4 regions of the Streptomyces sp. NPDC051207 genome follow, and region 1 is predicted to be linked to each of the others. Evidence: riboswitches for the same ligand, from Rfam matches in the RefSeq annotation. Region 1 holds a riboswitch; each other region holds the start of a gene.
The links. Region 1 has a riboswitch for cyclic di-AMP ahead of AB0M97_RS08135 (NlpC/P60 family protein). Riboswitches for the same ligand answer to the same signal wherever they lie in the genome.

Region 1 (7,584 bases):
CCTCGACTCGATACCCGCCGACCGCATGGGCGTCAGAGAATCGATCATCGGCCGCATGGAGCGAAACGGCGGCACGGCCCGGTTGCGGGCGGTGCCGGACGGCGGCACGGAGGTCGAGCTGGAGATGGAGAGGGCGGAGAAGACGTCATGAGCGACCCGACCGACACGAACGGACCGACCGGGACGGCCGAAGGGGCGGACGCCGGGGAGGTTTCCGGCGACGGCACGGCCGGGCGTCACGTCCGCGTGGTCCTCGTCGACGACCACCGCATGTTCCGTACGGGCGTCCAGGCCGAGATCGGCCAGACCGCGCAGACCGGCGTCGAGGTGGTCGGCGAGGCCGCCGACGTCGACCAGGCCGTCACGGTCATCACCGCGACCCGGCCGGAGGTCGTCCTCCTGGACGTGCACCTGCCGGGCGGCGGTGGCGTGGAAGTACTGCGCCGCTGCGCCCCGTTGATGGCCGACGCCCAGCAGCCCGTCCGCTTCCTCGCCCTGTCCGTGTCGGACGCCGCGGAGGACGTGATCGGCGTCATCCGGGGCGGCGCGCGCGGCTACGTGACGAAGACGATCACCGGCTCCGACCTGATCGACTCGATCTTCCGTGTCCAGGAGGGCGACGCGGTGTTCTCCCCGCGTCTGGCCGGCTTCGTCCTCGACGCGTTCGCCTCCACGGACGCCCCGCCGGTGGACGAGGACCTCGACCGCCTCACCCAGAGGGAACGGGAAGTGCTCCGGCTCATCGCCCGCGGCTACGCCTACAAGGAGATCGCCAAGCAGCTGTTCATCTCCGTCAAGACGGTCGAGTCCCACGTCTCGGCGGTCCTCAGAAAGCTCCAGCTGTCCAACCGGCACGAGCTGACGCGGTGGGCTACGGCACGTCGGCTGGTGTGAGGGGCGGTTGCGCGTCGAGCCGGTGCGGAAGTTCGGACCAGTCCGTCCTGCCGATGCCGCACGGGCGGGGCTCGGCGCCATGGTCCAGCGGCATGCCATGACCCTCGCGCGTGCCGGCCTCACCCCACCCGCGTACCACGGCGCCCGCGCCCCTCACTAGGCTCCGGGCTCATGGACGTACTCATCCATCTCTTCGTCGGTCTGCACATCATCGGCATCGCCGCGCTGCTCGGCGGTTTCCTCACCCAGATGAAGGCCATGGGGGAGGGCACCGCCCGCTTCACCCCCGCGATGCTGCACGGCGCCCTCACCATGCTGGTCACCGGCGTGGCACTGGTCGGCCTCAACCAGGCCGACGACCAGACCGTCAACAACATCAAGATCGGCGTGAAGCTGGCCCTGCTGATCGTGATCCTCGGCCTCGTCTATGTGAAGCGCGACGAGGAGAGGGCCGAGAAGGGTCTGTTCGGTCTCGTCGGCCTGCTGACCACGGCGAACATCTTCATCGCCGTGCTGTGGACGTAACCCGCCACGACGAACGCGACGGGGTCGCTCAGGCCGGCCGCACGACGCTGTGGATCGACCCCTCGCCGTCGTAGTAGACGGACTCCTCGCGGACGTCCGTCCCCGGTTTCGGCGCGTGGATCATCATGCCGTCGCCGATGTAGAGGCCCACGTGGGTGACGTCGTCGTAGAAGAAGACGAGGTCGCCGGGCCGGGCCTGGGACAGGGGGACCGTCGTGCCGGCGTTGACCTGGTCGTAGGTGGTGCGCGGGAGGGAGACGCCCGCGGCCCGCCAGGCGGCCCCGGTCAGGCCCGAGCAGTCGTAGGAGTCGGGGCCGGTGGCGCCCCAGACGTACGGTTTGCCGATCTGGGCGCGGGCGAAGGCGACCGCCTTCTCGGCCTTGGTGGCGTACGCCGGGTCGGTGACCGGGGAGCCCGGGGCACCGCCGCCGGTCTCCGCTGAGCCACCCGTCGAGCCGCCCGCCGAGCCGCCGTCGGAACCGTCCTCCTGCCGTTCGGCCGCCGCGGCCTCCTCGCGGGCCTGCCGCTCCTCCTCCTGCTGGCGGGCCAGCTCGGCGGCCTTGCGGGCGGCCTCCCGCTGCTTGCGCGTCTCGATCGCCGCGAGCCGCGCCTTCTCCTCGGCGGTCAGCCGCGACAGCAGCTCACGCGCCTCGGAGAGCTTCTTCTGGACGGTCGCCTTCGCCGTCTTCAGGTCGGCCTGCGCGTCGCTGAGCGTCTCCAGGCTCCTGGTGGCCTCCTGGCGCTTCTTCATCGTCGCGGACTGCTGCGTGAAGTAGTCGTCGACCGCGACCTTCTGCCGGCCGGTGAGCCGGTCCATCAGCTGCGAGCGGTCGAAGAAGTCCTGCGGTGTGTCCGCGAGCAGGAAGGTCGCGGTGTCGGGGACGCCGATGCCGGTGCGGTACTGGGCGGCGGCGTAGGAACCCAGCTCCTCGCGCGCTTCGTTGAGCTGCTGGGTGCGCCGGGCGATGTCGTCCAGGAGGGTGTCGACCTGCTTGCGCCGCTTGACGGTCCTCTCCCTGGCCGAGTTGTACTTCTCGGTCGCCGACTCCGCCTGGCGGTAGAGGTCGTCGACCTTCTTCTCGACCTCTTCGATGCTCGGCCTGTCGTCGGCGGGCGCGGCGTTGGCCGTCTGGGTCAGCAGGGCCACGGAGGTGAGGGCGGCCGTGGCGAGGGCGGGCGTCCGTATGCCTGCGACGCGTTGCCGGGCGGGGTTCGTCTTGCGGTGCGACGCCAAGGGAGGCGACTCCTTCCGTGCTCCGCCTACCGGGTTAGCTGTCGGGTTCGGGCGGGTGGATCGGAAGGTGTGCCCTACGGCCGCGCCCACGAGGGAGCTCGGCCGATTCACCCCAGAAGTCGGTGGGTCCCCGGCTCCGGCTGCCGTCGGGCGCACCGGACTCGGCGGAGGCCGCGCGGCCCGGCGATCTTTCGCCGGTGGGGGTCGTGCGGCCTGCCCGGCACGGTAGCCAACTCGTGTGGCGCCTGTGAAGGTTGGTGGGTGATATGCCCGATACATTTTCGTGACCTTCGGTCAGGGCCTCGCACGCAGTGATCCATATGGCGGGATTTGAGGTGAGTCAAGCGCTATAAGCGGGTTTATCTGTCCGGGGCCGCTACTTTCCAGCCAGTCACGGTCCGGTTCCGTGGCCGCTGAGAGAGGTAGGGCATGAGAAATCCCAGAATGCGCCTGGCGCTCGTCGTCGCCACGGGCGCCGCACTCGCCGTCTGTGCGGGCGTCGCACCCGCGGGCGCCGACGCGGGCCGGCAGGGCGGCAAGCCGGTCGTCAAGGTCGTCGCGACCGGCCTCGACAACCCCCGGCAGCTCTCGTACGACCACGGCGACCTGTACGTCGCCGAGGCCGGACGGGGCGGCAAGAAGTGCATCGGCGCGGGCCCCGAGGGCGAGAGGTGCGTCGGCCTGTCCTCCGCCGTCACCAAGGTCCACCGGCACAAGGGCGCGTGGAAGCACCACCGGGTGGTTGAGGGGCTCCCGTCCTTGGCGCAGCCGGACGGCGGCTTCGCCACCGGCGTCGACGGCGTCTCCGCACGCCACGGCCGCCTGTGGGCCGTCGAGACCTACGCCCCGGCGGGCTCCGGCGTGCCCACCGCCCGGCCCTGGAACACGCTCGGCAAGCTGCTGCGGATCCAGCACGGCAAGGCGAAGATCGCCGCCGACGTCTCCGCCGTCGAGTTCAGGCACAACCCGCACACGACGGCCCTCGACTCCAACCCGTACGCCGTCCTCGCCCTGCCCGACGGCCGCAGGATCGTCGCGGACGCGGCCGGAAACGACCTCATCGAGGTCTCCCGGTCCGGCCGGGCCCGCCCCTTCACGGTCTTCCCCGACCACGACGGGCACGAGACCGTCCCCACCTCCCTCGCTCTCGGCGGCGACGGCAAGCTCTACGTCGGCGAGCTGAACGGCCTCACCGACGAGCCCACCGCGCGCGTGTGGCGCGTCGACGTGCGCACCGGCAAGATCCTCGACTGGAAGTCCGGCTTCGGCCCGGTCACCGGCGTCGCCGTCAACCGCAAGGGCGACCTCTACGTCAGCCAGCTGTTCGGCGGCGTCGTGACGAAGGTCTCGCACGACGACGAGCGCACGCACGTGAAGGTGCCGTACCCCGCGGGCCTCGCCCTCGACGGGCAGGGCAAGCTCTACGTCTCGGCCTGGTCGGTCGCGGACCGTGACGGCACGGTCGTGAAGGGCGAGAAGACGCCGGGCGGGCAGCTCTGGAAGATCCTCGGCTTCTGACCGCCGGGCCGCCGGTCCTCCGTGTGATGTTCTCGAGGTGGCGGCGGGCTGTCAGTGGGGCGCCCTAGACTCGTAGAGCGATGAGCAGCCTCTTTGACGACAGCTTCCTGGCGAGCCTCCAGGCCCCGCGGGCCCCCGAGGACGAGCCCCCGCCGCCCCCCGAGGACGAGCACGTACCGGAACCGGTTCCGGACGACCTGTTCGGCGGGAAGTTCGACCTGCCCCCGGACCGGGACACCCACTACCGGGACGGCGCCCCGCGTCCGGTGATCGACGCGGCCGCGCTGCTCGAAGGGCTGAACGACAACCAGCGCGCCGCCGTCGAGCACTCCGGCTCCCCGCTGCTCATCGTGGCCGGCGCCGGTTCCGGCAAGACGCGCGTGCTCACGCACCGCATCGCGTACCTGCTCGCCGAGCGGGGCGTCCATCCCGGCCAGGTCCTCGCCATCACCTTCACCAACAAGGCCGCCGGGGAGATGAAGGAGCGCGTCGAGCACCTCGTCGGCCCGCGCGCGAACGCGATGTGGGTGATGACGTTCCACAGCGCGTGCGTGCGCATCCTGCGCCGCGAGAGCAAGAAGCTCGGCTTCACGTCGTCGTTCTCGATCTACGACGCCGCCGACTCCAAGCGCCTGATGGCCCTGGTCTGCCGCGACCTGGACCTCGACCCCAAGCGCTACCCGCCCAAGTCCTTCAGCGCCAAGATCAGCAATCTGAAGAACGAGCTGATCGACGAGGAGGACTTCGCCGCCCAGGCCTCCGACGGCTTCGAGAAGACCCTCGCCCAGGCCTACGCGCTCTACCAGTCGCGGCTGCGCGAGGCGAACGCGCTCGACTTCGACGACCTGATCATGACGACGGTCAACCTGCTGCGCGCCTTCCCGGACGTCGCCGAGCACTACCGCCGCCGCTTCCGGCACGTCCTGGTCGACGAGTACCAGGACACCAACCACGCCCAGTACGCGCTCGTCCGCGAACTCGTCGGCACCGGCTCCCACGACGAGGACGCACCCCCCTCGCCGGACGACCCGGCCCCGGCCGAGCTGTGCGTCGTCGGTGACGCGGACCAGTCGATCTACGCCTTCCGCGGCGCGACCATCCGCAACATCCTCCAGTTCGAGGAGGACTACCCGAACGCGACGACGATCCTGCTGGAGCAGAACTACCGCTCCACGCAGACCATCCTCAGCGCCGCCAACGCGGTCATCGAGCGCAACGAGTCCCGCCGCCCCAAGAACCTGTGGACCAACGCCGGCCAGGGCGCCGCCATCACGGGATACGTCGCCGACACCGAGCACGACGAGGCCCAGTTCGTCGCCGACGAGATAGACCGCCTCACCGACGCGGGCGAGGCCAAGGCCGGGGACGTCGCCGTCTTCTACCGCACCAACGCCCAGTCCCGTGTCTTCGAAGAGGTCTTCATCCGCGTCGGCCTGCCCTACAAGGTCGTCGGCGGCGTCCGCTTCTACGAGCGCAAGGAGGTCCGGGACGTCCTGGCCTACCTGCGGGTGCTGGCCAACCCGGAGGACTCGGTGCCGCTGCGCCGCATCCTCAACGTCCCCAAGCGCGGCATCGGCGAGCGCGCCGAGGCGATGATCGACGCCCTCTCCCAGCGCGAGAAGATCAGCTTCCCGCAGGCGCTGAAGCGCGTGGACGAGGCGTACGGCATGGCCGCGCGCTCCACGAACGCCGTCAAGCGGTTCAACACGCTGATGGAGGACCTCCGGACGATCGTGGAGTCCGGCGCCGGACCGGCGACGGTCCTGGAGGCCGTCCTCGAACGGACCGGCTACCTGGCCGAACTGCAGGCCTCCACCGACCCGCAGGACGAGACCCGCATCGAGAACCTCCAGGAACTCGCCGCCGTCGCCATGGAGTTCGAGCAGGAGCGCGGCGAGGGCGAGCAGGGCACCCTGGCCGACTTCCTGGAGCAGGTCGCGCTGGTCGCCGACTCCGACCAGATCCCCGACGAGGAGGACGGCGACGGCGTCATCACGCTGATGACGCTGCACACCGCCAAGGGCCTCGAATTCCCGGTCGTCTTCCTCACCGGCATGGAGGACGGCGTCTTCCCGCACATGCGCGCCCTCGGCCAGACCAAGGAGCTGGAGGAGGAGCGCCGCCTGGCCTACGTCGGCATCACGCGTGCGCGTGAGCGGCTGTACCTGACGCGGTCCACGCTGCGCAGCGCCTGGGGGCAGCCGTCGTACAACCCGCCCTCCCGCTTCCTGGAGGAGATCCCGGCCGCGTACGTGGAGTGGAAGCGCACCGGAGCGAGCGCGCCCATGCCGTCCGGGCCCGCTTCCGGGGTCGCCGCGTCGCTGTCGTCGTCCCGCTCCCGCTCGTCCGCGTCGGGCGCCTCCGGCTTCGCCACGCGGCGTACGGCGGAGAAGCCGGTCGTGGGGCTCGCGGTCGGGGACCGGGTGACGCACGACCAGTTCGGGCTCGGCACGGTGGTCGCGGTGAAGGGCACCGGGGCGAACGCGGAAGCGACGATCGACTTCGGCGACGCCAAGCCGAAGCGGCTGCTGCTGCGGTACGCGCCCGTGGAGAAGCTGTAGACGCTCACTGAGGAGGGGCGCCGCCTGCCGGGGCGGCCGCCCCGGCCGCTACTGCGGGTCGAGGCCGTGGCTGCGGAACCAGGACAGCGGGTCGATCGCCGAACCGCCTGCCGGACGGACCTCGAAGTGCAGGTGCGGGCCGGTCGAGTTGCCGGAGTTCCCGGAGTACGCGATCGGGTCGCCGGCCTTCACGGTCGTACCGGTGGAGACCCGGTAGGTGGAGAGGTGGCAGTACCACGTCTCCGTGCCGTCCTTCGCGGTCACGATCATCATGTTGCCGTACGCGCTGTTCCACTGCGTGCGGACCGTGCCGTCGGTCGCGGCCATCACGGTCGTGCCGTACGAGACGGGGAAGTCGATGCCGCTGTGCACGGACATCCAGTTGATGCCGGACTGGCCGTAGTAGGCGCTGAGGCCGTGCTGCGCGACCGGCAGCGCGAACTTCGGGCGCAGCCGCTCCTTGCGGGCCGCCTCCGCAGCCGCTCTTCGCTTCTCGGCCTCCTGCTGCGCCTTGAGGTCGATGCGCTCCTGCGTACGGCTGGCCCGGTCGGCGAAGTCGTCGGCGCCCGCGGTGAGGCTCTCGAGCTGGGTGTCCAGCAGGTTGTTCGCGGTGGCCGGCTGCACGGGCTTCGCGTCGGCCGCGGACGTGCTGGTCTCCTGGCCGTCCTCGGACAGGCCGCTCACCGAGGCGGCGGCGATCCCGGCGACACCCATCACGCAGGCCGAGGGTACCGCGACCGTCATCAGCGCCGAGCGCTTGGCGGGGGAGCGGCGGCGGGAACGGGAACCGGAGCGATTCGCGGCCCGGCGGCCGGGGACGACCTCTTCCTGGTCGTCCAGGAGCGGGGCGAC
Region 2 (7,584 bases), on a different contig from region 1:
GGGGCCGGGTCGTTCCGGGAATCGTGCCGGGCCCGACAGGCCGCCCGTCGGCCGTCGCCGTCGCGTCGCCGCGCTTCTCGCCCTGCCCCTCGCCGCCGCCCTCGTCGCCTCCTGCGGAACCTCGGGGCCGGACGGCCGGACCATGGCCCGCGCCCTGCCCGCCGACGCCGACTTCACGCACCCGGGCGTCCTCGTCGGCGAGGACCAGCTGGCCGTCGTACGGGAGAACGTGACCGCGGGCAGGCAGCCGTGGCTGAAGGCGTACCTCGACATGCGGGACAGCAAGTACGGCTCGTACAAGTACCGGCCCGAGCCCCGCGAGACCGTCATCTGCGCCGCGGGCGGGCGGTCCGGGGGCGGATGCGCCGAGGAGCGCGCCGACGCGATCGCCGCGTACACCCAGGCCCTGCTGTTCACGGTCACCGGCAAGCGGCAGCACGCCGTCAAGGCCAGGGAGATCATGGACGCCTGGTCCGCCAGGCTGAAGGGGCACGGCATCCAGGACGCCGGGTGGGCCGCCTCCACCTGGGCGCGGGCCGCGGAGCTGGTGCGGCACACGCCGGACGCGGGCTGGCCCGCCGAGCGCGTGCGGCGCTTCGAGGACATGCTGCGCAGCGTCCACCTGCCCGCCGTCAGCCGGAAGGCCCCGGACGGCAGCGGCAGCCAGGACCTCGTCATGACCGACGCGGCGATCTCCATCGCCGTGTTCCTGGAGGACCACGAGGCGTTCGACCGGGCGCTGCGGCGCTTCCGTGCCCGCGTGCCCGCCTACTTCTCCGGGAAGAGCGGCGTCACGCAGGACACCTGCCGCGACCTGCGGCGAGCCGGCCGGGGCATCGCCGCCACCTCCCACATCGCCGAGACCGCCTGGCACCAGGGCGTCGACCTGTACGGCGAGGTCGAGGACCGGCTGACGGCCGCGCTCGCCCTGCACGCCCGCCACCGGCAGGGCAAGCCCGCGTCCGCGGCGCGGTGCGGCGGCCGGACCGGCCGCGGCGCGGCGGGCGGCAGCGTCGGCAAGGCGGGCAACGGCGTGGGCCCCGGCCTGGACGTCGCCCTGCACCACCTTCAGGACCGGCTCGGCGCATCCGTTCCGGGCGCGCGCCGGCTCACGGCCGGGGCGCGGCCCGCCGGGACGGACAACCTGTTCGTGGCCTGGGAGACCCTCACCCACGTGGCGAAGCGGGGGGAGCGGCCCGCCGGATAACCCTGGCGCCCGGCGCTCCGTGGATGACGTACACTGGAGTCACAACGACGCGGGGTGGAGCAGCTCGGTAGCTCGCTGGGCTCATAACCCAGAGGTCGCAGGTTCAAATCCTGTCCCCGCTACTGAAGGCCGAGGGCCGGAATCCGGAAGGGTTCCGGCCCTCGGTGTTTTTCCAGCCCGAGCCCGACGTCCTGCGCCACGTACCGAGGACTCCCTCCACTCACATACCGTGATCGGCTCGTCCCCCTGCGACAACAACTGATGCAACGTCAGATTTCTTTTGGGGTTCGGGATGTTTGCCCGAGGGGTTCGCGGGGCTGTCAACTCGCCCGATTTTCGCCGGTCGTGCCGGATAAGTCTGCCCAGGGTTCGTTAATGATCAAGAGGAACAGCTTGGAATCCACGCCCCGAGTCTATTAACGTTCGATAACGCAGCGCGGTCGTCCCAGCCGTCACAGAAGGCGGCTCCGTGCTCACGCGCCGAATTCCGCAAGGGAACCGGGGAACCAACACCCTGGGGTGAATCGCGCGTAGGTCCTCGTGGCAGCACGACGGATATACGCGCGTAGGAGACCTTCCTGCTCCGAACCCGTCAGCTAACCCGGTAGGCGAGAAGGAAGGAAAGGAGTACGCCCACGTGGCGTCCAACACGCCTGCCCCCGAGGCCCCGTTCGTGCCCGGACAGCGCACCGCCGACACCTTCGGTTACGGCGAATACCGCAGCGACGAAGGCCCGTTCGAGGAGTGGAACCCCACCGAGGAGTCCATCCGCCCGGTACGCGGCAGGCATCGCGTCGCCAAGCAGCGCGGCGGCGGGCTCGCCCGCAGCTCCACGGTTCTCGGCGTCGGCGTCATAGCCGCCGTCGGCGCGGGTGGCATGGCCACCGCGCAGACCGGCAAGCCGCCGGTGTCGATCTCCATGCCGGACCTGCCCAACATGGGTTCCCTCATCTCGGACGACGACACCCCCGAGGGCAGCGCCACCCCGCTCAGCGGTGTGGGCGTCGCCTACGCCGCCACCGCCGACCAGGGCACCGCCGACGCCGGTGAGGCGCTGCGGGCCCGGATCATGGCGCAGGCCGAGCAGCAGCAGAACCAGGCCGACAGCAAGGCCGCCCAGGCCGCCGTCGAAGCCGCCGAGAAGGCCGCCGCCGAGGCCGCGGCCAAGGCGGAGAAGGAGGCCCGGGAGAAGGCCGCCGCCGCCAAGGCGAAGGCCGAGGAGGAGGCCCGCAAGAAGGCCGAGGCCGAGCGGCTCGCCGAGCTGGCCCGCCAGTACGCGATGCCGCTGTCCTCGTACACCATCAGCTCCGTCTACGGCCAGGCCGGCGCGATGTGGTCCTCCGGCTACCACACCGGCGCCGACTTCGCCGCGCCCACCGGCACGCTCCTCAAGGCCGTCCACACGGGCACGATCACCGAGGCGGGCTGGGCCGGCTCCTACGGCTACCGCACCGTCCTCACCCTCGAGGACGGCACGGAGATCTGGTACTGCCACCAGTCGTCCATCAACGTCAGCGTCGGCCAGAAGGTCACCACCGGTGACGTCATCGGCCGCGTGGGCGCCACCGGCAACGTCACCGGGGCCCACCTCCACATGGAGGTCCACCCGGACGGCGCCGGCAGTGGCATCGACCCGCTGGCCTGGCTGCGCAGCAAGGGCCTCAACCCCTGAGGGACCACCCCCGGGACGCTCCTGAGGAACCCGGTTACGACTGGTAGGGGTTGTACGCGGGATACGGCGCGGCCTGGCCGTACGCCGCCTGACCGTACGCGGTGGGGCCGTGCGTGGCCGGGCCGTGCATCGGCCACGGTGGTGCGTACGGCGCCGGCGGCAGGTGCACCGGGACGGGCGGCGCCGTGACCCGGGCCGCGTACTCCAGGGCCGGGCGGGCGGCGTCCCGGCGGGCCCACAGCTCGTTCAGCAGCTCGCGCTCCCGGGCCGCGAAGCCGGCGCCGGCCTTGCCCCGCCGTCCCCGGTGCCGCAGGAACGCCAGCGACGTCGCGTACGCCTCGTACCGGGCCACGTCCCGCGCCGCTGCCTTCCCGGCGTGCCGGCGCGCGTACGTGCGCGCGATCCGGCGGGCCCGCATCGAGCCCAGCGCGAACGGCTCCGGGGGCGTCAGCCAGCCCGCGACCGCGTAGGCGGGCAGTTCGGTCCGCACGGTGCGCAGTTCGCGCTGGCGGGTCCAGATCACCAGCCACGTCAGCAGCCCGAACGCGGGCACCATGAATGCGGCGTACACGGCGATGAACCCGAACCGGCCGAACGTCGTGGAGCCGTTCCAGAACGCGTGCATGCCCATCGCGAGCAGCAGCCCGGTCAGCGGCAGCGCCACGCGCCGCGGCAGCCGGTGGTCGGCGGAGAGTGCGGTGATGCCGAAGCCGATGCCGGTGAGGACCGTGAACAGCGGGTGCGCGAAGGGCGACATGACGATGCGGACGAAGAAGGTCGCCGCGGTGACGGAGGCGAGGCCGCTGTCGCCGGTGAGTTGGTCGGTCCCGAAGGCGGTGCCGAGGTAGAGGATGTTCTCGGTGAACGCGAAGCCGGTGGCGGTGACCCCGGCTATCACCACGCCGTCGAGGATGCCGGTGAAGTCCCGTCTGCGGAACAGGAACACGAGGAGGACGGCGGCGGCCTTGGCGCTCTCCTCCACGACCGGCGCTATCACGGTCGCCCCGAGAATGTCGGCGCTCGACGGGTCGGCGGTCGCCGTCGCTATCCATCTGGTGGCGAAGCTGTTGGCGACGATCGCTATCAGCGCCGCCGCGCACGCCCCCCAGGCGAACGCGAACACCAGGTTCCGCCAGGGCCCCGGCTCGACCCGGTCCAGCCAGCGGAACGCGGCGACGAGCAGCGGCACCGGCAGGACCGCGAGGCCGAGTCCGACCAGGAAGCCCTCGGTGCCGGTCTGTTCGCGGACCAGGGCGAGGATGACGAGCCCGGACAGCGCGAGGAGCGTGCTCAGCGCTCCGTAACGCACCCACCCGCGCTGCCACCAGTGCGCGTGCCGCAGTGCGCCGCCGGCGGGACCGCTCGGGGGCGTCGGGTACGGGGGACAGGTGGCCACGGCAAGGACCCTAACGAGGAAAGGGCGCCGCCCGCGGGGAAGGGGCGGGCTCAGGCGCCGGCGGTGGGTCGGTCTTCGTGCTGTACGCGACGGAACAGCAGGTCGTTCACGACATGTCCCTTCTCCAGTCCCTGGCCCTCGAAACGGGTCAGCGGACGGAACGCGGGACGGGGCGCGAAACCGCCGTCGGGCCGGGTGTTCTCGAACTCGGGGTGCGCGGTGAGCACCTCGAGCATCTGCTCCGCGTACGGCTCCCAGTCGGTCGCGCAGTGCACGATCGCGCCGGGCTTCAGCCGGGACGCGGCCAGCGTCAGGAACTCCGGCTGGATCAGGCGCCGCTTGTGGTGCCGCTTCTTCGGCCAGGGGTCCGGGAAGTAGACGCGCAGTCCGGCCAGCGAGGCGGGGGCGAGCATCTCGCGGAGCAGGATGATCGCGTCGCCGTTGGCGACGCGGACGTTGGACAGGCCCTTGTGGTCGGCGAGGTTCAGCAGATTGCCCTGGCCGGGGGTGTGGACGTCCACGGCGAGGACGTTGGTGGCCGGGTCGGCGGCGGCCATCTGCGCCGTGGCCTCGCCCATGCCGAAGCCGATCTCCAGGACGACCGGGTTGTCGTTGCCGAACAGCTCGGCGAGGTCGATGACGCCGTGCCCGTCGATGTCCAGGCCCCACGTGGGCCACAGCCGCTGCAGGGCGTCCGCCTGGCCCGCGGTCACGCGGCTGCGGCGCGGCTGGAAGCTCCGGATCCGCCGCTCGAAGTGCGACCCGGCGGGGTCGGCCCTCGGCCCGTCCGGGAAGCGGGGCCCGCCCTTGGGCCGGGCAGGGCGGGGCGGGGCCCCGGGGGCGGACCGGGGGGCTTCTGGGGAGTTCACGGAGTCAGACACAGTACGTCGATTTTACGGAAAGCCCCGGGGCCGGTTCCGCCCTGCCGCCGACAGGTGTCCCAGGCGGCCGGGGCCGAGGGAGGGTGGCCGGCGCGTCCGGGGCTGGGAGCGTGTCCAGGGCCGGCGGGTGCCTGGCGCATTCGGGGCCGGCGGGTGGCCGGCGCACTCGGGGTCAGCGGGTGGCCGTTTTCGGGGTCAGCGGGTGTCCGCCGCGGTCAGGGCGGCCAGGGCCCGGCGGGCCACCTCCCGGCCGATCGGCAGGGACGCCGTGGCCGCCGGGGAGGGCGCGTTCAGTACGTGGACGGCGTGGACCGATTCCTGGATCAGGAAGTCGTCCACCAGCGTGCCGTCCCGGAGCACCGCCTGGGCGCGCACCCCGGCCGCGGTGGGTCGGAGGTCCGCCTCCGTGACGGCGGGCAGGAGCCGCTGCACGGCGGTCGTGAACGCCTTCTTCGACAGGGAGCGGCGCAGCTCGCCCGCCCCGTACCGCCAGTGCCGGCGGGCGATCGCCCAGGAGCCCGGCCAGCCGAGCGTCCCGCCCAGCTCGCGGGGGCGGACGGTCGCCCAGTCGTAGCCCTCGCGGGCCAGTGCCGGGACCGCGTTCGGCCCGACGTGGACCTCGTCGTGGATGCCGCGGGTGAGGTGGACGCCGAGGAACGGGAACGCCGGGTCCGGCACCGGGTACACCAGGCCGCACACCAGCTCGGGGCGGGCCAGCTCGTAGTACTCGCCGCGGAAGGGCACGATCCGCATGCCGGGGTCGTCGCCGGTCAGGCGGGCGATCTCGTCGCAGTACAGCCCCGCGCAGTTGACCAGCACCCTGCCGCGCACGACGTCCCCGGCGGCGGTCAGGACGGCCACGCCGCGGCTGGGGCGCCGGTCGACGCGGACGACCCGGGCGCCGTAGCGGATGTCGGCGCCGGACGCCTCGGCCAGGCGGCGGGCCACCTCGCCGTAGTCGCAGATGCCGGTCGTCCCGACGTGTATGGCCGCCAGGCCCCGCACCTGCGGCTCGTACTCGGCGATCTGGGCCGCGCCCAGTTCCCGCACCGCGATGCCGTTCTCCCGCCCGCGCTGCACGAGTGCGTGCAGGCGGGGCAGCTCGGCGCGCTCGGTCGCCACGATCAGCTTGCCGGTGACGGCGTGCGCGATGCCGTACTCCGCGCAGAACTTGATCATCTCGGTGGCGCCGCGGACCGCGTACCGCGCCTTGAGGGAGCCCGGCCGGTAGTAGATGCCGCTGTGCACGACGCCGCTGTTGCGGCCCGTCTGGTGGCGGGCCGGGCCCGGCTCCTTCTCCAGGACCGTCACGCGCGTGCCCGGAGCGGCGCGGGTGATCGCGTACGCCGTCGCCAGGCCGACGATTCCGCCACCGATCACCAGCACGTCACAGTCGATCTCCGGCCGCACCTGCCACCACCTCCCGGGTTCGATAGTGCACTGCGCCACTGACAACGGCCTCAAACCCGGGAGGCGGCACGGACCCCGCCGGTCAGGCCGGGGCCATCAGCAGCGGCCTGGCGCGCTCGCGCAGCTCGACCACGCGCGGCTCGTCGCCGTACGGCTCCAGCCGGTGCAGCAGGTCCTTGACGTACTCCGTGGTGCGGGCCGACGAGATGCGTCCGGCCACCTCCACGGCCCGTACGCCCTGCTCGCACGCCGCGTCCAGATTGCCGGACTCCAGCTCCGCGACCGCCGAGACGACCAGGCGCAGCCCGTGCGAGCGGACGAACTCCTCGGTCGGCTTCGACAGCGCCTGCTCGGTGAAGCGGCGGACCTGGCGGGGCGCCTTCAGGTCGCGGTAGCACTCGGCGGCGTCCGCGGCGAACCGGTCGTAGGAGTAGAAGCCGAGCCAGGACGGGTCGTGGTCGCCGGGGCGGGCCCGCTCCAGCCAGCTCTCGGCGGCCTTGAGGGCGCCGCCCGCCGCGTGGGCGTCGCCCGCGCGTGCGTGCGCGCGTGCCTCGACGAGGTGGAAGAAGCTCATGGTGCGGGCCGTGGCGAGGCCGCGGTTGCGTTCCAGGGCGGCCTGGGCGAGGTCGACGCCCTCGTCGCCGAAGCCGCGGTAGGTGGCCTGGAGGGACATGGAGGCCAGTACGTAACCCCCGAGGGGGACGTCGGCGGCGGCCCGGGCGAGGCGCAGGGCCTGGATGTAGTAGCGCTGGGCGGCCTCCTGCTGGCCGGTGTCGAACGCCATCCAGCCCGCCAGGCGCGTCAGTTCGGCACTCGCGCCGAACAGGGCCCGGCCGACCTCGTCGGAGTAGGAGCCGAGCAGCAGCGGTGCGGCCTCGACCCTCAGGCACTCGGGAACCATGGAAGAACGCCAGTCGCCGCCTCCGTATTTGGAGTCCCAGCGCCTGGCGTCCTCGGCGGCCTCGCGCAGCTTGCGTACGTCGCTGTGGCCGACTTTGATCGGTGCGCCGGAACCCTC
Region 3 (7,584 bases), on a different contig from region 1:
CGCCCCCGAAGCGAACCGCACTCCGAAGCCGTCCCCCTCACACCCCCGAAGCGAACCGTGCTCTCCCCTCGGCCCCCTCACGCCACCGCGGCAATCCGCATCCTGATGTCGTCCGGCGACAGCGCGCCCTTGGGCGTTACATGGTCCCCCGAGGACTCGCCGCGCAGCCGGCGTCCGATCCACGGCACCAGGTGCTCGCGCGCCCACTGCACGTCGTCGCGCCGGATTTCGAACGTGCCGCGCGGCGGCAGCGGCGGCCAGGGCTGTTCCGGGTCGGCGGGGACCTCCAGGCCGAGGACCTGGCCCGCGCGCAGCGCCACACGCGTGTGCCCCTCCGGGGAGAGGTGCAGCCGGTCGGCGTCCCACGCCCTGCGGTCCTGGATGCTCTTCAGCGACCACAGATCGAGCACCGGACAGCCGTACCGGTCGGCGACGGCCCGGACGTGACCGTTGTAGGTGGCGATCTTCCCGCGCAGATGCCGGAGCAGGGGCACGGTCCTGGTGTCGAAGCCGGTCGTCACCATCACGGTGCCCGCGGCGGCCGTCAGCGCGGCGACGGCCCGCTCGAACCGCTCGGCCACCTCGTCGGGGTCGCTGCCGGGCCTGAGGATGTCATTGCCCCCGGCGCAGAACGAGACCAGGTCCGGGGCGAGTTCGACCACCCGGGGAAGCTGGTCCGCGACGATCTGGTCGAGCAGTTTCCCGCGCACGGCGAGGTTGGTGTAGTGGAAGTCGCCCTCGGGCCGCCGGTCCGCGAGCAGTACCGCGAACCGGTCGGCCCAGCCGACGAACGCCCCGTCGGGGCCGGGGTCGCCCACGCCCTCGGTGAAGCTGTCCCCCACCGCCACGTACGACCCGATCACTGATCTGCTGTCATTCTTCGAATCGTCTGCCACATCCCACATGATTCACCGCCGAATGTGACTTACGCGACCGTAGGCAGGTGTTGACGGGCGGTGAGATGAACCACGTCTCAAGTGGTTGTCGAGTCCTTGGTGAGCAGGGGCCGGTGCGGGCCGGAATCCGAGTACGCCGAAGGCCGGACCCGGGGATCGGGGTCCGGCCTTCGGCAGTGCGCCGGGCGAATGGTCGCGCGAAGCGTCAGGCCCCGGAGGCCCCGTGCGAGCGCAGGTACGCCATCGGGTCCACGTCGGAGCCGTAGTCCGGCGTGGTGCGGATCTCGAAGTGCAGGTGCGGCCCGGTCGAGTTGCCGGTCGAGCCGGAGAGGCCGACCTGCTGGCCCACGGTCACGCTCTGCCCGGCGGAGACGGACAGCGAGGACAGGTGGGCGTACTGGGCGTAGTAGCCGTCGCTGAGCCTGATGACGACCTGGTTGCCGTACGCGCCGGCCCAGCCCGCGGAGACGACGGTGCCGGCGCCGACGGCCTTGAGCGACGTGCCGGTCGGGACGGCGAAGTCGACGCCGGTGTGGTAGCCGCTGGACCACATGGAACCGGCGACCTTGTAGGCGGTGCCCACACCGGAGCCGGACACGGGCAGGGTGAAACCGGAGCCGGCGGACTGCGCGGCAGCCGCCTCGGTGTTCTCCGACGACGAAGACGACTCAGAGGACGAAGAAGACGAGGACGACGACGTGGAAGTGGAGGACTCCGACGCGGAGGACTCCGACGCGGACGACTTCGAGGACGTACCGGACGAGCTGGACGGAGCCGACCCGGTCGACGGCTTGGCGGTGCCCGTCGCGGCCTTCTTGCCGAGGGAGAGCTTCTGACCGGGGAAGATCAGCGACGGGTCGCTGCCGACGGTCTCGCGGTTGTCCTCGTACAGCTTCTTCCAGCCGCCGCTGACATTCTGCTCGTCGGCGATCTTCGCAAGGTAGTCGCCGCCCTTCACGGTGTAGATCCGCGGGGCCGACTTCTTCGCGGCGCTCTTCTCGGCGGCCTTGTTCTGCGCCGCAGGAAGGGACTGGACGGCCTTTTCGGGAACCGACTGCGCGGGGGCGGCGGCGGCGCCGGTGGCCCCGAGAAGCGGAAGGGCGAGTGCGGCGCCGCCGGTTCCGGCGACGGCGATCGATCGGGTGAAACGCTGGGACTTCGAACGGCGGTGCTTACCCTTCGCGGGCATGGTGAATTCCTCTCCGGCGCCTACGAGGTGAGCTGTCGGGTTCGGGCTGGAGATGCCCGGCCGCGTCGGGACGCGGCTTCACCCCGAGCCAGTTCCGGAGACCGGAACAGGCGGTTGTACCTGTGGGTCCCCCGCTCCTGCCGTACACGGGTCAGAGTGTGCGGGCTTCCGGGCGGCGGCAGGATTAGGCGTCCGTCCGGATCGGAGGTGAACGTAAGCGAGCAGGCGTCGAAGGGACAAGCCGCGGATTGCCGGGGAACGCGTTTTTGGCGCGCGTTCGGACCTTTTACGGTCACCGAGAGTGGAGGAAGGATCTTTCGCCCTTCCGCAATCCCCTGTAAATACGCCTGGATTACGTGAACATGGCGACAGCGGATCGTCACGATTATGACGCTGCTCACGCGCCGCACCCCATCTCCCGCGCTATCGGGGCGCGTTATACCTAAACGCTCGATTCGGACTAAAGTCCCAAGGTGCGACATAGGACCCGTCAAGGAATTGGCGTCCGATTTCATCCTGTTTGCCGCCGACCGGGGGGATGCGTCCCTCTCATATCGGCTGGCAGGCGTGTCGTATCGTCAATCGTGTGCCCGTCGGTGAGCCGCGCCGACGGGGCCGAGTGGGAGGAGCCCTCGTGACGCAGCAGGTCCCGTCGACCGAGCCCGAGCTGGCCGGAGTGCGCAACTTCCGTGACGTCGGTGGACTGCCGACCGTGGACGGCCGCCGGGTGCGGCACGGCGTGCTGTTCCGCAGCGGCCACCTCGCGCACGCGACGCAGGAGGACGCCGCCTTCCTCGCCTCCCTCGGCCTGCACACGATCTTCGACTTCCGCAACGCGGCCGACCAGAAGCTCGAGGGTCCGGACGTCGAGCTGCCGGGCGTGCGGAATGTGAACCTGCCGCTGAGCGACCCGGCCGACGGCGCCGAATTCTGGAAGATGGTGCGCGACGGCGACCTGGACCAGCTGCGCGTGATCCTGGCGGACGGCAACGGCGCGGCCCGGATGATCGCCTCGTACCGGATGATCATTACGCAGCGCACCGCCGAGCACTCCCAGGTGCTGCGCTCGCTCGCCGAGGACAGTGTCCCGGCGCTGATGCACTGCGCGGCGGGCAAGGACCGCGCGGGCCTGTCCATCGCGGTGACGCTGCTGGCCCTGGGCGTCGAGCGGGACGCGATCGTCGAGGACTACCTGAAGTCGAACGCCAAGCACCGCCGGTACAAGGTGCACCGCAGCACCACGTCCGCCTCGGCCTACTCCCCCGAGGTCATGGAACTGCTCGACCCGCTGTTCGACGCGCGCGCCGAGTACCTGACGGCGGCCTTCGAGACGATCGAGCAGACCTGGGGCGGCGTGGACGCGTACCTGGCGCAGGGCCTCGGGATCACGCCCGAGGTCCAGGAGCGGCTGCGCGAACGCCTCCTCGACTGAGGCCCCGGCCCCTGGCCTACTCGGCGCCCACCTCGAAGAGCAGCCGGACGAACGCAGCGAAGACGTGCCCGACGGCGATGTAGACGATCAGCCGCACCCACAGCCACAGGGCGGCGGCGCGGGCCGCGGCCTCCAGGGTGAGGCCCGCACGGCGGCGCAGGGCGCGCAGCTGGGGCGCGACGAGCGGCCCCGCCTCGGCGGCCTCGGCGGACGGGTCGGACTCGGGCCGGCTCATACGTCCGTTCACCCGTCCCTTGGCCCCGAGCCGTGCCTCATGGGCACCTTTCCTGCCTCCGAGGCAAAGCCGAGCGACGCGAACGGTCAGACCCCGCAGCGACGCGAAGGGTGAGGCCCGGCGCGACGCCGGCCGTCAGCGGTGGGCGATCGCCTGCTTCACCAGCGTCCTGCCGAAGTCCCAGATCAGCCCGCCGCCGCTGTGCGCGTCGTCCATCACGGCCGTGAAGGCGGTCACGAACCGGTCCACCTCCCGCTCGCCGATGATCAGCGGCGGGATGAGTTTGATGACCTCCATGTGGTCGCCGGAGACCTGGGTGAGGATGCGGTGGCGCTGGAGCAGCGGCACGACCACCATCTGCGCGAACAGTCCCTTGCGGGCCGCCTGCAGCATGGCCCACCGGCTGCGCAGCTTCAGCGACTGCGGTCTGCCGAACTCGATGCCGATCATCAGGCCCCGGCCGCGGACGTCGGCGAGCAGCTCGTACCGGTCGACCAGCGCGGCCAGCCGGGATCTGAGCAGCTCCCCCGTGGTGCGCACGCCCGCCACGATCTGTTCGTTCTCCAGCACGGACAGCACCGCCAGGCCCGCCGCCATGGCCTGCGCGTTGGATCCGAAGCTCGCCGAGTGGACCAGCACGCGGTCCATCGAGGAGTAGACCTTCTTGAAGATCCAGTCTCTGCCGAGGGTGGCGCCGACCGGCACATAGCCGCCGGACAGCGCCTTCGCCACGCACACCAGGTCCGGTTCGACACCCTCCTCGTGCTGGTAGGCGTAGAAGTCCCCGGTCCGGCCGAGGCCGGTCTGCACCTCGTCGGCGATGAGGAGCGCCTTGTGCCGGTGCAGCAGTTCCTGAGCGGCGCGCAGATGGCCGGGCGGCGCCTCGTGCACGCCCTTGCCCTGGATCGGCTCGACGACCAGCGCGGCGACGTCGCCCTTGCGCAGCTCCCGTTCCAGGGCGTCGAGGTCGCCGAGGGGTACGGCGGTGTCGGGCAGCAGCGGGGCGAAGCCGTCCCGGAAGCCGGCCTCGCCGTTCACGGAGAGGGAGCCGGTGGTCAGGCCGTGGAAGGCGTGCTCGCAGTACAGGACGCGGGGCCTGCCGGTGGCGTAGCGGGCGAACTTCAGCGCGCCCTCGACGGCCTCCGTGCCGCTGTTGCCGAAGAACACCCGGTCCAGGTGCGGGCTGTGCGCGAGCAGCCGCTCGGCCAGCAGTCCGGGCAGCGGCTGGCAGTCGAAGCGGGTGAGGTCGGCGAGGTCCAGGTCGAGGACGTCGTGCAGGGCCTTGCGGACCACGGGGTGGTGGCGGCCCAGGCCCATCACCCCGAACCCGGCGAGCATGTCCAGGTAGTCGTTGCCGTCGGCGTCCCAGAAGTAGGCGCCCTCGGCACGCTCGTAGACCTTGTCGAAGCCGATGGTGTGCAGCATGCGCGGGAGCTGGTGGTTGAGGTACCTGCTGTGCAGCTCGTAGCGCTCGGCTGCGCGTTCGGCCAGCAGCGCGCCGAGGTCGAAGCCCCCGGCCTGCGGGGACGACGGCGACGCGGATTCCGCGGTTGTCATTGCGGTCGCTCCTTGGGCGGTTCTTGCTCGACGGCGGGGCTCGCGTCTTCCCTGACGGCGAGGCTCGCGCTGTTCCGGCCCGCGATCTCGACGGGCGTGAGTCCGATGCCGGCGAGCACCTCGGCACGTTCGGCGTGCGCGAGGAGCTGCTTCTGGATGCCGAACGGCCGTACGGGCACGTCGACTTCGGCGTCGCCCAGGGCCGGCGCCGCGCACACCCCGGCCGCGCGGCGGTTGTCCTCCACCGCGTGCACCAGGGACTGCCTGCTCTCGTCGGACAGCGCGCCGAGGTCCGGCTCGGGCAGCGCCTTCAGGTCGTGTGGTCCCCGGATGTTCTCCGGAATCGTCACGCTCGGGCCCCCTTCGGTCCGTGCTGTTCAGCTCAGGGTGACGGCCGGCTCCCCCGCCGCGGCGCCGTCCCGCTCCGGCCGGTTCACCCGCCGTTCGGTGCGACGGTCTCGCGCATGGCCCGCAGGGACTCCTTCAGGGAGCCCATGGTGGCGAGGACGGCGGTCGGCTCGTAGCCGCAGTGCGCCATGCAGTTGGCGCAGCGCGGGTCCTTGCCGCGGCCGTACTTGTCCCAGTCGGTCTCCTCGATCAGCTCCCGGTACGTCGGCACGTACCCGTCGCTCATCAGGTAGCAGGGTCGCTGCCAGCCGAACAGCGAGTAGTTCGGGATCGCCCAGGCCGTGCAGGGGAAGTCGACCCTGCCCTCCAGGAAGTCGAGGAACAGCGGGGAGTGGTTCAGCCGCCAGCGGCGCCGGTTGCCTCCCGAGAAGGCCTTCCTGAACAGCTCGCGCGTCTGCTCGACGCCCAGGAAGTGCTCCTGGTCGGGTGCCTTCTCGTAGGCGTAGGCGGGCGAGATCATCATCTCGTCCACCTTGAGGTCGTCGTTGAGGTAGTCGAGCACCTCGATGACCGTCTGCGGGGTGTCGGTGTTGAAGAAGGTCGAGTTGGTGGTGACCCGGAAGCCGCGCCGCTTGGCCTCCTTGATGGCCGCCACCGCCTCGTCGAAGACGCCCTCCTTCGCCACCGACTCGTCGTGCCGCTCGCGCAGCCCGTCGATGTGCACGGCGAACGCGAAATACGGCGAGGGCGTGAACCTGTCCATCTTCTTGCGCAGCAGCATGGCGTTGGTGCACAGGAAGACGTACTTCTTCTTCGCCACCAGCTGCCGCACGATCTCGTCGATCTGCGGGTGCATCAGGGGTTCGCCGCCGGCGATGGACACCATCGGCGCACCGGACTCCAGCACCGCGCCCACGGCCTGGGCGACCGGCATGCGCTGCTTGAGCACCCCGGCCGGGTGCTGGATCTTGCCGCAGCCCTCACATTTCAGATTGCAGGCGAAAAGCGGTTCCAGTTCCACGATCAGCGGAAACTTGTCCCGTCTGCGGAGCTTCTGTTCGGCCAAATAAGTAGCGACCTTGATGGACTGGCGCAGCGGCATGGCCATCTGGCTCACCTCCGGGGGAGCAGCAAAGAACGGTGCCATTCGAAAAAGGCGGGAAGCACGGAACGGAGAACGCGGAAAGCCGATATTCCACCGCGCACTGTGCCGATCCTGACGAGTTCGTGTTCCGGGGCGTCCACGACCACTCGTACGGCCGCAACCGGACGCGCTCCGGTGCGCACGGCGCTGCGCAGGGTGGCCGCCGACTCCATGTCCACCGCGATGGCGCCGGTGGCGAGCAGTTCGGCGCGTTCGGCGCCGCGGACGACGTGGGCGGAGCCGGTCAGCGGCCCGGTGTGGACGGCCCGGCCGGGCACCGCCCGCGCCAGCTCCTCGACCAGCAGGTCCGTGCCGGTGCACGGGGTGGCGCCGCGCGGGTCCCGGGTCTCCTCGGCGACGACCAGGTCGCCGGGGTGCATGCCGGGCTCCAGCCCGGCGCAGAAGCCGGTGGCGAGCACGGCGGCGCCGCCGAGCGCCGGGTCGGCGAGCACCCGGGTGACGGACCGCTCGGCCGCCGCCGGCCCCATGCCCGTGCGGAGCACGGTGACCGGCCCGCCGGCCCCGCCGCGGTCGCCCGTGCGCAGCGCGAGGTGCTCGATGCCGAGCGCGCAGGCGATCAGCAGCGGGGCCGGGGCGGGCTGCGGGCTCATCAGCTCCCCTCGGCCGCGGCGTGGGCTCTTCCGGCCGAGCCCGCCCGGTCCTTCGCGGCGAAGGGCTCGCCGTGCACGTACCGGCCGAGCGCGGTGAGCGGGAAGACGTGCCGGTAGAGGTGGTAGTTGATGGAGAAGTCCCAGGGGAAGCCGGTGCCGGTGAAGTACGGCT
Region 4 (7,584 bases), 170 kb from region 1:
GCGACGTCCTGAAGGACACGGAGGCGCTGGCGCGCGCGAAGACGTTCTTCGCCCAGGACCCGCCCCTCGCCCGTTTCCCCTACGAGAGCTGACGGCTCGCCGGGACGACCACGGCGGGGCCTACGTCGTGATGTCCTTCGCCGCCAGCCGGGCCCATGCCGCCGACCCGAACACTCCCGCGTACAGCCCTTGCAGGCCGAGGTTCCTCAGCAGGTCGTCCCAGTGGACCGGCTCGCGCATGAGGTCGGCGAAGGACAGCCAGTAGTGCGGGAAGAGGTAGGGGTGGATCGCGTGGAGCTGCGGGATCTGGTTGAGGATCTGCACGGTGATCAGCAGCCCCACGGTCGTGGCCATCGCCGCGATGCCGCTGTGGGTCAGCGTGGACACGAACAGGCCGAGCGCCGCGACGCCGAGCAGTGACGCGGCGACGACGAGGGCGATCAGCAGCGCCCTGAGCAGGCCGTCGGCGAAGCCGATGCGCGTGCCGGAGATGGTCGTGAGGTCGCCGAGCGGGAACAGCAGGGCCCCGGTGGCCAGCGCGGACACCGCGACGACGAGGGTGGCGACCAGGCAGAAGGCGACCACGGTGGCGTACTTGGTGAGCAGCAGGCGGGTGCGGCCGGCGGGGGCGACCAGCAGATAGCGCAGGGTGCCCGCGCTCGCCTCGCCGGCCACGGCGTCGCCCGCGACGACGCCCACCGCCATCGGCAGGAAGAACGGCAGGGTCGCGGCCAGCGCGCTGAAGACGAGGAACAGCCCGTTGTTGGTGATCTGCGAGATGAACGCGGGCCCCTCGCCGCCTCCGCCGCCGCCCGGCGACCCGCCGTCGGTCTCGATCTCGACGGCGACCCCGATCAGCACCGGTACGGCGGCCAGCACGCCCAGCAGCGCGAGCGTGCGCCAGCGCCGGAAGGTCACCGCCAGTTCGTTGCGCAGCAGCCCGAACGTCCACACCGCGCGCACCGGGCGGCTCCCCGCGGCGGCCGGGTCAGCGCGCGACATCGAAGCCCTCCCCGGTCAGCGCCACGAACGCGTCCTCGAGGGAGGCCCGTTCGACGGCGAAGCCGCGGACCCGGACGCCCGCCGTCACCAGCGCGGCGTTCACCTCGGCGAGGTCGCGCCCCGGCACCTCGCCGGTCACCCGCTCGCCGTCGGCCACCACGTCGCCGACGCCCTGCTCCTTCAGGACGCGGGCCGCCTCCCCGGGGTCCGGCGTGGTCACCGCGAGCCGCCCGCGCGCCCCGGCGGCCAGGTCGGCGACCGGGCCCTGGGTGAGGAGGCGGCCCTGCGCCATCACGGCGGCGTGCGTGCACACCTGCTCGATCTCGTCCAGCAGGTGCGAGGAGAGGAACACGGTCGTGCCGTCCGAGGCCAGTTCCCGCACCAGCGTGCGGATCTCCCGCATGCCCTGCGGGTCGAGCCCGTTGGTCGGCTCGTCCAGGACCAGCAGCCGGCGCGGCCTCAGCAGCGCGGCGGCCAGGCCCAGCCGCTGCTTCATGCCCAGCGAGTACGCCTTCGCCTTCTTGCCGGCCGCCGCGGCGAGCCCCACCCGCTCCAGCGCCGCCGCGACACGGGCACGCCGGATGCGCGGGTCGGCGGTCGGGTCGGCGGCGTCGTAGCGGATCAGGTTGTCGTGGCCGGACAGGAAGCCGTAGAGCGCGGGGCCCTCGATGAGGGCGCCGACGTGCGGCAGCACGGAGCGCGCGGCCCGGGGCATGGGCTTCCCGAGGACGCGCGCGGTGCCGGAGGTCGGCTCGACGAGGCCCATCAGCATGCGGATGGTGGTGGTCTTGCCGGAGCCGTTCGGGCCGAGGAAGCCGAAGACGCTGCCCGCCGGGACGGTCAGGTCGAGACCGTCCACGGCGAGCTGTCCGCCGCGGTAGCGCTTGGTGAGCGCACGGGTGTCGATGACGACACCGCCGTCCGTGTCACCCATCGACTCTCCCCCGCTCCCCGCTGCGCCCTGCCTTACGGTGCCTACCGGCCCGCGTCGGCCGCCTTCACGAGGGCGTCCTTCGTGACGGTGCCCACGTAGACCTTGCCGTCGTCGGTGATCAGGGCGTTGACCAGGCGGGTCTTGAAGACCGTGCCCGAGCCGAAGGCGCCGTTCACCTTGTCGCCGAGCGAGTCCAGGAAACCGCCGAACGCGCCGGACCCGCCGGCCCCGGAACCGGTCGGCAGGCCCTGGCCGCCGGTGTCGAAGGTGGCCACCGAGTTCCAGCCCTCGCCGATGACCTTCAGCCCGTCGAGTTCCTTGCCGAGGTGCTCACCGGACTTGGCCGACGGCCGGGGGGCGTGCCCGGCGGCCTCGTCGTCCTCGGTGACCTTGGCGCCCTTGGGCGGCGTGAAGTCGAACGTCGACGCGGCCGGCCTGGCGAAGCTGACCTTGGTGAAGCCCGCGTCCACGACGGCGGCGCCGCCGGAGGCCGGGGTCAGCGTGAACTTGAGCGGCATGCCGGTCTTCGCGTCCACCGCGACGCTGATGGCGCCGACCGTGGAACCGGACTGCTTCGGCTTGATCAACAGCTTGTACGCGTCCCGGCCGGCGACCTGGGCGGTGCCGTCGACGGTCACGGACGTGGTGTCGTCGACGGCCTTCAGGGCCTGCTCGGCGAAGTCCTTCGGCGTGGCCGGGACCTCGTCCTTCCGCTCGCCGCGGCCGGTGTCCTCGGCGGTGGAGTGGTAGACCTCGTTGGACGCGCTGTCGTAGCCCCAGACGTCCTTGCCGTTGTGGATGAGGCTGTACTCCGCGGCGTTCTCCAGCAGGGACAGCTTGTGCCGGTCCGGGCCGTCGGCGGCGACGCGCAGCGTGTGCGTGCCGTTCGCCAGCTCGGTGAGCCGGGAGGACGGGTCGGCGGGCGAACCGTCCTCGCCGTCCGTCCGGCCGGCGCCCGACAGCAGGCTGTCCTCCAGCCCGCCGAGGTCGGGCAGCCCCAGGTCCGTGCTGATCTTCACGGTGCCGGACAGCTGCTGCACGTCCGACTCGGCCATCTTCTCGATGAGCTGCTGGGCGGTGATCTCCGGGAGGTCGGGGTCACCGGAGTCGGCGATCGCCGGCACGAGCCCGATGGTCGCGGCGGCCAGCCCCATCACCGCCACCGGGACGACGTACCGCGCGGCCTTGCGCCGGCCCGCGCTGAGGTCGTCGGCCTCCCCGGCGGTCGTGGTGTCGTCGGATGCGTACGGTGCCATGTGTGCCTTACCTCCGTCGTCGGCGGCGGCTGTCCGTCTCGTGTCCCCGCGTCTCGTGTACTCGCGCCGGTCCCACCCCGAGCCGCCATTGTCACCCGAATCGGTGAGCAGTGGTGTTGTCCGTGACATCCATCTGACCAAATCCGCCGCCGAGTTGCGTCAGCCCGGGGGCCCAGCTCCGCGTACACCTGGGGTATGACACGAGGGCTCCGGGACTCCCCCGACCAGTAGGGGTCGGGTCGGCTGCGGCAGGTCGGCCCGCCCGTCTGCATCACCGGGTCGGCCCGCCCACCGCATCACCGGATCAACCCGCCCGGTGCACCACCGCGTCGCACAGCTCCATCAGCGCCACCTTCGCGTCGCAGTCCCGCAGCGGGGCCAGCGCCGTGCGCGCCTCCTCCGCGTACCGGATGGTGTCCCGCCGGGCCTGCTCCAGCGCCGGGTGCGCCCGCAGGGCCGCCAGCGCCTTCCGGTGCCGCACGTCGTCGCTGAGGTCGGAGTCCAGCAGCTCGCACAGCGCGAGGTCCTCGGCGAGACCGAGCCGCGCCGCCCGTTCCCGCAGCCGCAGCACCGGCAGCGTCGCGATGCCCTCGCGCAGGTCGGTGCCCGGTGTCTTGCCGGACTCGGCCGACTCGGACGCGATGTCGAGCACGTCGTCGGCGAGCTGGAAGGCGACCCCGAGCCGCTCGCCGTACTGCGTGAGGACGTTCACGACCCGCTCGTCGGCGCCGGACATCATCGCGCCGAACCGGCACGACACCGCCACCAGAGAGCCCGTCTTGCCTCCGAGCACGTCCAAGTAGTGCTCGACCGGGTCTCGACCGTCCTGCGGTCCCGCCGTCTCCAGGATCTGCCCGGTGACCAGCCGCTCGAACGCGAGGGCCTGCACGCGGACCGCCTCGGGCCCGAGGTCGGCGAGGATCTGCGAGGCGCGGGCGAACAGGAAATCGCCGGTGAGGACGGCCACCGAGTTGCCCCAGCGGGTGTTCGCGCTGGCGACCCCGCGGCGCACCTCGGCCTCGTCCATCACGTCGTCGTGGTACAGCGTGGCCAGGTGGGTCAGCTCGACGACGACGGCCGACGGCACGATCCCGGGCGCGTAGGGGTCGCCGAACTGCGCGGACAGCATCACCAGCAGGGGACGGAACCGCTTGCCGCCCGCCCGCATCAGGTGCTGGGCTGCCTTGGTGATGAAAGGCACCTCGCTCTTGGTTGCTTCGAGCAACCCTTCTTCGACAGCCGCCAACCCGGCCTGGACATCGGCCTCCAGAGCCTGGTCCCGCACGCTCAGCCCGAACGGCCCGACGACGGTCACGAAGGTCTCCTGTCTGCTGGCGCCTACTGGCGATTACCTGTTTGTCGATAGGTCGCTGCCCTCACTCAAGTCAGCGTATCCGGTCATGTTTCGATCACCGCCAGCGCCCACCCGTCCAGGCCACCAGCTATCGGATCACGACCGGCATTTTCTCGATCACTCGACAGATAACGACATAGCCGACATGTGCGGCTCTACACGACTCGCCCGACAAAGCACCGGACACGTGCCTGATGTCCTCTTTGTCGAGCTTGGCACTCGAATTCCCCTTGGCCCCAGATGCTCCTCACGGCTCGCGCCCGTGAGTTGAGTCACGCGTTCCCCGGGCGCGGCACCGCACTCCCCGCGCCCGCATCCCCGCGCGCCACGGGCGAGTTGCACCTTGGCGACGGCGGAGGATCAAGCTCCCCATATGCCTCACACCAAGGTCAACCCGGGCGTTCTGTGATCCGGTCCCTTGTTCCGGACATGTGCCCTCGCATACGTTCCCGGCCTGTCGGGCGGACGCCGAGTCCTGCCACCGCCCGCACCACCGACCACGAACCCACTCGCAGGCAGGAGCGGGGGACCCAGGCAAGACGCCGGACCGGTCACCGCACCGGAACGGCTCGGGGTGAAGCCGTGCCCGTCACAGGGCCCGGCCGGGCACCTCCCGCCCGAACCCGACAGCTCACCTCGCAGGCGCAGGAGAGGACATTCGCCATGCCTGCATCCGTTCAGTCCCGCCGTGCCGGGAACCGCGGCCTCGTCCGCAAGCTCGCCGCCGCCGGCGCCGCCGTGCTCGCCCTTCCGCTGATCGGCGCGACGAGCGCGTCCGCCGCCACCCCGGCCGCGCCGGCCCCGGCCGCGGCGACGGCGTACCCGGACGACCTCGACGGCTGGATCCGCCAGTCCCTCGCCGTCATGGCGGAGCACGGCATCCCCGGCTCCTACGACGGCATCCACCGCAACATCATGCGGGAGTCCTCGGGCAACCCGTACGCCATCAACAACTGGGACTCCAACGCCGCCGCCGGTACGCCGTCCAAGGGCCTGCTCCAGGTCATCGACCCCACCTTCCTGGCGTACCACGTGCCCGGCACGTCGTTCGATCCGTACGACCCGGTCGCGAACATCACCGCCGCCTGCAACTACGCGGCCCAGCGGTACGGCTCGATCGACAACGTCTTCGGGGCGTACTGAGTCGGACGGAGCGCCTATTGGGGGGAGCGGGGCTTCGGGACCGCCGCGGTTGCGGCCCTGGGCTTGGGCCTGGCCGGGGCTCCCGCTCCCGCTCCTGCTCCGGCCACGGCTCCCGTTCCGGCCGCGGTTGCGGCTCCCGCTCCGACCGCGGGGAACAGTCGCTCCAGGACGGCGGCGATGCCGTCGTCCTCGTTCGACAGGGTGATCTCGTCCGCGACGGCCTTCAGTTCGGGGTGCGCGTTGGCCATGGCGACGCCGTGCGCGGCCCAGTCGAACATCGGGATGTCGTTGGGCATGTCCCCGAAGGCGATCGTCCGGTCCGGGCCGATCCCCAGGTACTCGGCGGCCAGTGCCAGACCGGTCGCCTTGGTGATGCCGCACGGCTGGAGCTCGACGGTCCCCGGGCCCGACATGGTCACCGTCGCCAGGGAGCCGACCACTCCACGCGCCGTCGCCGCCAACTCGTCGTCGGACAGCCCGGGATGGCGCAGCAGCACCTTGCTGATCGGCTCCTGCCACAGGGCGTCGCGCCGGTCGACCCGCACGGCCGGCAGGGTCGGGTGCGGCATCAGGTAGCCCGGCTCGATCAGCGTGAGCCCGTCCACGCCGTCCTGGTCGACGGCCGCGAACACCTCACCCACCTCGGCCTCGATCTTGCCGAGCGCCGTCTCGGCCAGTTCCCGGTCCAGGGTGACCGACCACAGCAGGCGGTCCGTACCGGCGTCGTAGACCTGCGCGCCCTGCCCGCACACCGCCGGCCCCGTGCTGCCGAGATCGGCGAGCAGCGGACGCACCCGGGGGGCCGGGCGCCCGGTCACGACGAGATGCCGGGCGCCTGCCTCGGCCGCCCGCGCGAGCGCGGCGAGCGACCGGTCGGAGAGGGTGTCGTCACCACGCAGAAGCGTTCCGTCCAGGTCGGTGGCGATCAGTGAGTATGCGAGGGGTGCGGGCATGATCAGAGAATACGGACATCGCGCGCCCTCGCCTCACCGCGCTTTTCCCACCCGTCAATTCTGTTCCCCACCCGTCATTTCCGATCCCGACCAGCCGTTTCTTGTCTTCACCAGCCGCATCTGAGCACTGCCGGTCACCGGCTGAACGGTCCTGTCCGGAACCGCTCAACGGTCCTCTCCGGGACCGCTGGACGGTCCCGTCCGGGGGCGCGCGACCGTGTGCCGGGGTGCGTGAAGCGCCCCTGTCGAGCCCTCGGTTCCGGTTCGCGCCAACGTGCTCCGCCACCTACCGAAGGCGAGGACGGCCGGGAGCCCCGGCCGGCGGCCTTCCGGCACGCGCCCGGAGTCACCCTGCTCCCACCGCTCCGTCAAGATCACACACCTGCCTGTGGACAACTTCTGGTACGGAAGCGGAAGCGGTGCGCCCAAGAACGACAGACCGGCCGTAACGTGTGGCGCGGTCCCACGACGCGTGGAACACACCTGGCGCACACGAAAGCGAGGCAGCACCCCATGCCCCCGTTCGATGTACCCGAGGGCGACCCCTTCGGCCCGCACAACCTTCCGTACGGCGTGTTCTCGCTCCCCGGCTCCGAGGAGCGGACCGTGGGCGTCCGGCTCGGCGACCACGTCCTCGACGCGGGCGCCGCGGCCCGCGCGCTCGGCTCGCCGTACGCCTCCCTGCTCGCGCGGCCGACCCTGAACCCGTTGCTGGCCGCCGGCCGCACCGCCTGGTCGGACGTGCGGCGCGCGCTGACGGCGTGGGTGACGGTCCCCTCGCACCGGGAGACCCTGGAACCGCTGTTCCACCCGCTGTCCGAGGTGACCCTGCACCTGCCCTTCGAGGTCGCCGACTACGTCGACTTCTACGCCTCCGAGCACCACGCCCGGAACGTCGGCCAGATCTTCCGCCCCGACGCCGAGGACTCCCTCACCCCGAAC

Region 2: it holds a riboswitch for cyclic di-AMP, as region 1 does, so the genes downstream of both, AB0M97_RS22740 (M23 family metallopeptidase) here and AB0M97_RS08135 (NlpC/P60 family protein) in region 1, are expected to answer to the same signal.
Region 3: it holds a riboswitch for cyclic di-AMP, as region 1 does, so the genes downstream of both, AB0M97_RS00805 (LysM peptidoglycan-binding domain-containing M23 family metallopeptidase) here and AB0M97_RS08135 (NlpC/P60 family protein) in region 1, are expected to answer to the same signal.
Region 4: it holds a riboswitch for cyclic di-AMP, as region 1 does, so the genes downstream of both, AB0M97_RS07305 (transglycosylase SLT domain-containing protein) here and AB0M97_RS08135 (NlpC/P60 family protein) in region 1, are expected to answer to the same signal.

What each region holds. Positions count from the first base shown of each region.
Region 1 covers NZ_JBFBAX010000005.1:271,169-278,752, forward strand. The annotation lists gene AB0M97_RS08120 (PspC domain-containing protein) at 1-151, shown strand, start outside; gene AB0M97_RS08125 (response regulator transcription factor) at 148-894, shown strand; gene AB0M97_RS08130 (hypothetical protein) at 1,066-1,419, shown strand; gene AB0M97_RS08135 (NlpC/P60 family protein) at 1,448-2,653, opposite strand; cyclic di-AMP (ydaO/yuaA leader) riboswitch at 2,662-2,830, opposite strand; gene AB0M97_RS08140 (ScyD/ScyE family protein) at 3,083-4,171, shown strand; gene pcrA (DNA helicase PcrA) at 4,252-6,732, shown strand; gene AB0M97_RS08150 (M23 family metallopeptidase) at 6,781-7,584, opposite strand, start outside.
Region 2 covers NZ_JBFBAX010000024.1:86,059-93,642, forward strand. The annotation lists gene AB0M97_RS22730 (alginate lyase family protein) at 1-1,207, shown strand, start outside; tRNA gene AB0M97_RS22735 (tRNA-Met) at 1,256-1,329, shown strand; cyclic di-AMP (ydaO/yuaA leader) riboswitch at 1,676-1,833, shown strand; gene AB0M97_RS22740 (M23 family metallopeptidase) at 1,845-2,879, shown strand; gene AB0M97_RS22745 (PrsW family intramembrane metalloprotease) at 2,914-4,275, opposite strand; gene trmB (tRNA (guanosine(46)-N7)-methyltransferase TrmB) at 4,326-5,144, opposite strand; gene lhgO (L-2-hydroxyglutarate oxidase) at 5,352-6,566, opposite strand; gene AB0M97_RS22760 (MFS transporter) at 6,649-7,584, opposite strand, start outside.
Region 3 covers NZ_JBFBAX010000001.1:174,482-182,065, forward strand. The annotation lists gene AB0M97_RS00800 (SGNH/GDSL hydrolase family protein) at 78-863, opposite strand; gene AB0M97_RS00805 (LysM peptidoglycan-binding domain-containing M23 family metallopeptidase) at 1,102-2,085, opposite strand; cyclic di-AMP (ydaO/yuaA leader) riboswitch at 2,090-2,254, opposite strand; gene AB0M97_RS00810 (tyrosine-protein phosphatase) at 2,720-3,517, shown strand; gene AB0M97_RS00815 (DUF6126 family protein) at 3,534-3,653, opposite strand; gene AB0M97_RS00820 (aspartate aminotransferase family protein) at 3,888-5,309, opposite strand; partial or broken gene AB0M97_RS00825 (1-deoxy-D-xylulose-5-phosphate synthase) at 5,306-5,623, opposite strand; gene hpnH (adenosyl-hopene transferase HpnH) at 5,743-6,765, opposite strand; gene AB0M97_RS00835 (1-hydroxy-2-methyl-2-butenyl 4-diphosphate reductase) at 6,771-7,412, opposite strand; gene shc (squalene--hopene cyclase) at 7,412-7,584, opposite strand, start outside.
Region 4 covers NZ_JBFBAX010000005.1:104,553-112,136, reverse strand. The annotation lists gene AB0M97_RS07330 (NAD(P)H-dependent oxidoreductase) at 1-92, shown strand, start outside; gene AB0M97_RS07325 (ABC transporter permease) at 121-1,002, opposite strand; gene AB0M97_RS07320 (ABC transporter ATP-binding protein) at 989-1,936, opposite strand; gene AB0M97_RS07315 (DUF2092 domain-containing protein) at 1,978-3,192, opposite strand; gene AB0M97_RS07310 (polyprenyl synthetase family protein) at 3,497-4,507, opposite strand; cyclic di-AMP (ydaO/yuaA leader) riboswitch at 5,039-5,206, shown strand; gene AB0M97_RS07305 (transglycosylase SLT domain-containing protein) at 5,210-5,689, shown strand; gene AB0M97_RS07300 (HAD family hydrolase) at 5,704-6,642, opposite strand; gene fahA (fumarylacetoacetase) at 7,156-7,584, shown strand, end outside.